One region of the Saccharothrix coeruleofusca genome, then DNA from elsewhere that is predicted to be linked to it. Evidence: predicted binding sites of a transcription regulator. Region 1 holds the regulator's gene; the other holds the start of a gene.
What was found. Region 1 encodes HspR, which represses chaperone genes until heat shock. Its sites were predicted from a motif close to ANNTTGAGTNNNNNNNACTCAANNT; they were not measured.
Positions count from the first base shown of each region.

Region 1 (3,405 bases):
ACGAACGTGGAGACTGCGCCCGGACCATGACTGCGAACGCTGTGTTGAGCCCACTCCCGACGCCGCCGCACCGCGAGCCGCCCCCGGGGGTCACCGCCATGGTGCGGATGATCCGGGAGAGCTTCGCGGTGGTCGAGCCGCGCCAGGAGGAAGTCGCCAAGTTCTTCTACGGGATGCTCTTCAGCCTCGCCCCGGCGACCCGTGAGATGTTCCCGGTCAACATGGAGGTGCAGCGCAGCAGGCTGCTGCGCGCCCTCGTGCACGTCGTGCAGATGGTGGACCGGCCCGACGACCTGATCCCGTTCCTGCGCCAGCTCGGCCGCGACCACCGCAAGTTCGGCGTGGTCTCCGCGCACTACGAGTCGGTCGGCACGGCGCTGCTCGCCGCGGTGAAGAAGTACGCGGGCCCGGTGTGGACCCCCCAGGTCGAGATGGCCTGGGCCGAGGCGTACACGATCATGGCCCGCTCCATGCAGGAGGCCGCGCACGCCGACGAGGGCCCCGCCTACTGGCGCGCCACCGTGATCGACCACCAGCGGGTCAGCTGGGACCTGGCCGTGGTGCGGCTGCAGCCCGACCACCCGGTGGACTACCGCGCGGGCCAGTACGTCAGCGTCGAGACCCCGCAGCGCGCCCGCCTGTGGCGCTACTACTCGCCCGCGAACGCGCCGCGCGAGGACGGCATCATCGAGTTCCACATCAGATCCGTGGAGGGCGGCTGGGTCAGCCGCTCGATCGTCGGCCACACCCAGCGCGGCGACGTGTGGCGGATCGGCCCCCCGATGGGCCGCCTCGGCGTGGACCGCAGGCGCGGCAACGACATCCTGATGGTCGCGGGCGGCACCGGCGTGGCCCCCATGCACGCCATCATCGACGAACTGGCCCAGTGGGGCGAGAACCCCAGGGTGCACCTGTTCATGGGCGGGCGCACCAGGGACGATCTCTACGACCTGGAGAACCTCCAGCGGGTCGCCGCCACCAACCCGTGGCTGACCGTGGTCCCGGTGCTGGAGTCCGCCCACGGCCTGCGCGGCGTGGAGCAGGGCACCCTGGCCGACGTGGTGACCCGCTACGGCACCTGGGAGGACCGGGACGTGCTGGTCTGCGGCTCGCCGTCGATGATCCGCGCCACGGTGTCCCGGATGCTGGTGGCGGGCACGCCGCTGGACCGGATCAAGTACGACCCGTTCACCCTGGACTGAGCGCGAACGCCCGCCGCGACCCCCAAGAGGGGTCGCGGCGGGCGAAGAGCGCTCGTCAGCGCTTCTGCTGGGGCTTCCAGACCACCAGCGCGGTCTCGTGCCGCACCGGCACCAGCTCACGCCGGTAGGAGGCGTGCACCGAGGCCGCCGCGTGCTCGGCGGCGGCCATCGCCGACGCCAGCTGCTCGGTCAGCTCGGCCACCTTGGCGCGCAGCGCCCCGACCTCGTTCTCCAGCTCGATGATCCGCTTGATGCCCGCGAGGTTGACCCCGTCCTCCTGGGACAGCCGCTGCACCTCGCGCAGCAGCACGATGTCCCGCATGGAGTACCGCCTGCCGCCGCCGGGCGTGCGGCCGGGCGAGACCAGCCCGAGGCGGTCGTAGCTGCGCAGGGTCTGCGCGTGCAGACCGGACAGCTGGGCCGCCACGGAGATCACGAAGAACGGCGTGTCCTCGTCGGTGCCGGGCGGGAACGGGAAACTCATGACCTGCCCTTCTCCTCCAGCAGCGCGTTGAGGTCCGGCCGGGGGTCGTGCCCGGCCGTGGCCAGCGCGTAGTTCTCCAGCGCTTCGCGGGCCTTGGCGTCCATGTTGTTCGGCACGGCCACCTGGAGCGTGATGAGCAGGTCGCCGACCTGCCCGTCCCGCCGGGCGATGCCCTTGCCCTTGGCGCGCATCACCCGCCCGCTCGCGGTCCCGGCGGGGACCTTCACGGTCACCTTGCCCTCCAGCGTGGGCACCGTCAACGTGGTGCCCAGCGCCAGCTCGGGGAAGGTCACCGGCACGGTGACGGTCAGGTCGTTGCCCGCGCGCCCGAACACCGGGTGCGGGTTGACGTGCACCCGGACGTACAGGTCGCCGGTCGGCCCGCCGTTGCGGCCCGGCTCGCCCTGGCCCGCCAGCCGGATGCGCTGGCCGTCGTCCACCCCGGCCGGGATGCGGATGGTCAGCGTGCGCGTCCTGGTGCTCACGCCGTCGCCGCCGCACTCCGGGCACGGGTCGTCCACCACGCGGCCGGTGCCCCGGCAGTCCTGGCACGGCTCGGAGAACGCGAACGCCCCCTGGCTGCGCGTGACCAGGCCCGCGCCGCCGCAGTTGGCGCACGTCCGGGGCGTGGTGCCCGGACGCGCCCCGGACCCGCCGCAGGTGCCGCAGGCCGCCGGGCTGGACAGCCGCATGGGCACGGTGGCCCCGCGCACCGCCTCGGTGAAGTCGATGCGCACGTCGGTCTCGACGTCCTCGCCGCGCCGCGGCCGGGTGGCCGAGGCCGCCCCGCCGCCGCGCCGGTTGAACAGCCCGCCGAGCAGGTCGCCCAGCCCGCCGCCCATGCCGCCGGGCTGCGCCCCGGCGCGGCCGAACAGGTCGCCCACGTCGAAGCCGCCGCCACCGCCGAAGCCGCCGGGGAAGCCCCCGCCGCCCGCGAACAGGCGGCGGGCCTCGTCGTACTGCTTGCGCTTGGCGGCGTCGGAGAGCACGCCGTAGGCCTCGGAGACCGCCTTGAACCGCGCCTCGGCCTTGGTGTCACCGGGGTTGGCGTCGGGGTGCAGCTCCCGCGCCAGCTTCCGGTACGCCTTCTTGATCTCCTCGGCCGAGGCGTCGGAGGAGACGCCCAGCTCGCGGTAGAAGTCCTTCTCGATCCAGTCCCTCGCGCTCACGGCCGGACATCCCTCCCCTCGGTGCTGATCCGATCAGTCCTGCTGCTCATCCACGTCCTGCGGCGGCTCGGCCGCGGGCTCGTGATCGGTCACGGCCACCAGCGCGGGCCGCAGCACGCGCTCGCCGAACCGGTAGCCGCGGCGCAGCACCGCGGTCACCGTCGGGCCGCTGACGTCGGGCGAGGTGCTGTGCTGCACCGCCTCGTGGACCGCCGGGTCGAACTCCTCGCCGTCGTGGCCGAAGGGCTCAAGGCCGACCCCGTGCAGGGTGTTGACCAGCTTGTCGGCCACCGCCTTGAACGCGCCGGTCAGGTCGCCGTGCGCGCCCGCCCGCTCCAGGTCGTCGAGCACGCCCAGCAGCTCGCCTGCCACCTGCGCCTTGGCGTTGCTGACCACCAGCTCCCGGTCGCGCTCGACGCGCTTGCGGTAGTTGGCGTACTCCGCGGTCAACCGCTGCAGGTCGGCGGTGCGCTCGTCGAGCTGCGCCTTGAGCTCGGCGGCCGGGTCCGGCTCGGCGGGCGCGGCCTCGGGCTCGCCGCCCTCCGGCTCG
Region 1 covers NZ_JAGINV010000001.1:6,460,999-6,464,403, forward strand. Annotated here, with positions in the region: gene JOF41_RS29650 (FAD-binding oxidoreductase) at 99-1,202, shown strand; gene JOF41_RS29655 (heat shock protein transcriptional repressor HspR) at 1,258-1,686, opposite strand; gene dnaJ (molecular chaperone DnaJ) at 1,683-2,855, opposite strand; gene grpE (nucleotide exchange factor GrpE) at 2,889-3,405, opposite strand, start outside.

Region 2 (3,405 bases), 1.3 Mb from region 1:
CCTTCATCACCTCGCCGAGCTGCCCGGTCAGCGTGACCCCGGACGCGCCGGTGCCGCGCTCGGCCAGCGACGCCTCGACGAACAGCACGTCGCCGCCCGCGCCGGTGACCGCCAGGCCCGTGGCCACGCCGGGCACCGCGGTCCGCTCGGCCGACTCCGGGGTGAACTTGGGCGAGCCCAGGTAGCCCCGCAGGTCGGCCACGTCGACCGAGACCGGCAGCCGCGCCTGCTCCAGCGCGACCTTGGCGGTGATCTTGCGCAGCACCCGCGCCAGCGACCGCTCCAGCTGCCGCACGCCCGCCTCGCGGGTGTACTCGCCCGCCAGCTTGCGCAGCGCGCCCTCGGTGACCGAGACGTCCTCGGGCGTCAGGCCCGCCCGCTCGACCTGCCGGGGCAGCAGGTGGTCGCGCGCGATGGTGACCTTCTCGTCCTCGGTGTAGCCGTCCAGCCGCACCAGCTCCATGCGGTCCAGCAGCGGCGCCGGGATGGCCTCCAGCACGTTGGCGGTGGCCAGGAACACCACGTCGGACAGGTCGAGCTCGACCTCCAGGTAGTGGTCCCGGAAGGTGTGGTTCTGCGCCGGGTCCAGCACCTCCAGCAGCGCCGCGGTCGGGTCGCCCCGGTAGTCCGCGCCCACCTTGTCGATCTCGTCCAGCAGCACCACCGGGTTCATCGAGCCCGCCTCGGAGATGGCCCGCACGATCCGGCCGGGCAGCGCGCCGACGTAGGTGCGCCGGTGGCCGCGGATCTCGGCCTCGTCCCGCACGCCGCCCAGCGCGACCCGGACGAACTCGCGGCCCATCGCCCGCGCCACCGACTCGCCCAGCGAGGTCTTGCCCACGCCGGGCGGGCCGACCAGCGCCAGCACCGCGCCGCTGCGCCGCCCGCCGACCACGCCCATGCCGCGGTCCGCGCGCCTGCGCCGCACCGCCAGGTACTCGGTGATGCGCTCCTTCACGTCGTCCAGGCCCGCGTGGTCGGCGTCCAGCACCGCCCGCGCGCCCGCGATGTCGTAGGAGTCCTCCGTGCGCTTGTTCCACGGCATCTCCAGCACCGTGTCCAGCCACGTGCGGATCCAGCCGACCTCGGGGGACTGCTCGGCGGTGCGCTCCAGCTTGTCCACCTCGGCCAGCGCGGCCGCGCGGACGTGCTCGGGCAGGTCCGCGCCCTCGACGCGGGCCCGGTAGTCCTGCTCCTCGGTGGCGGGCCTGCCGTCCAGCTCGGCCAGCTCCTTGCGGATGGCGGCGAGCTGCTGGCGCAGCAGGAACTCCCGCTGCTGGCGCTCCACGCCCTCCTTGACGTCCTTGCGGATGGTCTCCGCCACGTCCAGCTCGGTCAGGTGCTCGCGGCCCCACTCCAGCAGCTTCTCCAGCCGCTGGGCCACGTCGCTGGTCTCCAGCAGCCACACCTTCTGCTCGTCGGTCAGGTACGAGGCGTACCCGGCCAGGTCGGCCAGCGCGGAGGGCTCGTCGACCTGCTGCACCGAGTCGACCACCTGCCACGCGCCGCGCTGCTGGAGGATCGTGGTGACCAGGCCGCGGTACTCGCGCGCCAGCTCGCGGGTGCGCTCGTCCGGCGCGCTCTCGTCGGCGACCGTCGCCTCCACCCACAGCGCCGCGCCGGGCCCGGTGGTGCCGGTGCCGATGCGCACCCGGCTCTCGCCGCGCACGACCGCGGCGCGCTCACCGCCGGAGAGCCTGCCGACCTGCTCGATCACGGCCAGCGTGCCCACCTTGGCGTACTTGCCGTCCAGCCGCGGCACCAGCAGCACCCTGGCCTTCGCGCCGTCGGAGGCCGCCGCGCTCGCGGCCTCGACGGCGGCGCGCGCCTCGGCGCGGGCGTCCGACCCGGTCAGCCGGATCGGCACGACCATGCCGGGCAGCACGACCACGTCGTCCAGCGGCAGCAGCGGCAGCGCCAACGTCTCGCCCATCAGCTTCCTCCAAAGTTGAGTCCGTCAGGCTCAACCAGGTTGAGCGGGGCTTTGTTTCCGCGCGCTGTTCGCCCTGAGCGAGCGACAGGGGTTGTGCCCGCGCGGCCGGACCGGAACGATCGGCCCGTGGAACAGGCGAGTTGGGTGCCGGCGTCGGTCGACCTGGACCGCCCCAGCGCGGCCCGGATGTACGACTACTACCTGGGCGGCTCGCACAACTTCGCGGTCGACCGCGAGGCGGCCAAGGCCGTGGAGAAGATCTTCCCCGGCATGGCGGGCGCGGCGCGGGCGAACCGCTCGTTCCTGCGGCGCGCGGTGCGCTACCTGGTGGCGCGGGGCGTCGACCAGTTCCTCGACCTGGGCTCGGGCATCCCGACCGTGGGCAACGTGCACGAGATCGCCGACCAGGCCCGCGTGGTCTACGTGGATGTCGAGCCGGTGGCCGTGGCGCACAGCACGGCCCTGCTGCGGGACAACCCGAGGGTCACCGCCATCCAGGGCGATCTTCGTGATCCCGAAGGCGTGCTCGGGCACGAGCGCGTGCGCGAGTGGCTGGACTTCGACCGCCCCATCGGCCTGCTCATGGTCGCGGTGCTGCACTTCGTCCCGGACTCCGACGGCCCGCACGAAGCGGTGGCCCGGTACGTGCGGGCCCTGCCCGGCGGCAGCTACCTCGCCATCTCCCACGGCACCCTCGACGGCGTCGCCCCCGAGCACGTCGTCGAGGGGCGCCAGGTGCAGGACATCTACCAGCGCAGCGACAGCCAGCTGGTGCTGCGCCCGCACGCCGAGGTCGCGGCCTTCTTCGCGGGCCTGGACGTGGTCGAGCCGGGGGTCGTCGCGCTGTCGCAGTGGCACCCGGACTCCGAGGACGACTTCATCAGCGCCTACGCCGGGGTCGGCCGCAAGGCGTGACTTGTGCGCGCACCCCCCAGGGGGGCACGATCGCGCCGTTCTCGACCACACGAGGAGAGCCGCGATGGAGCAGGCGAGCTGGGTTCCCGCGTCGGTTGACGTGGACCGGCCGAGCACGGCCCGGATGTACGACTACTACCTGGGCGGCTCGCACAACTTCGCGGTCGACCGCGAGGCGGCCAAGGCCGTGGAGAAGATCTACCCCGGCATGGCCGGCGCGGCGCGGGCGAACCGCTCGTTCCTGCGGCGCGCGGTGCGCTACCTGCTGGCGCAGGGGATCGACCAGTTCCTCGACCTGGGCTCGGGCATCCCGACCGTGGGCAACGTGCACGAGATCGCCGACCAGGCCCGCGTGGTCTACGTGGATGTCGAGCCGGTGGCCGTGGCGCACAGCACGGCCCTGCTGCAGGGCAACCCGCGCGCCCTGGCGGTGCAGGCCGACCTGCGCGACCCGGCGTCGGTGCTGGAGCACCCGCAGGTCCGCGAGCTGCTCGACTTCGAGCGGCCGATCGGCGTGCTGATGGTGGCGGTGCTGCACTTCGTGCAGGACGCCGACG
Region 2 covers NZ_JAGINV010000001.1:5,174,354-5,177,758, reverse strand. Annotated here, with positions in the region: gene lon (endopeptidase La) at 1-1,933, opposite strand, end outside; gene JOF41_RS23185 (SAM-dependent methyltransferase) at 2,060-2,848, shown strand; gene JOF41_RS23180 (SAM-dependent methyltransferase) at 2,913-3,405, shown strand, end outside.
Region 2: the regulator HspR is predicted to act here: its motif matches at 1,946-1,970, upstream of lon (endopeptidase La).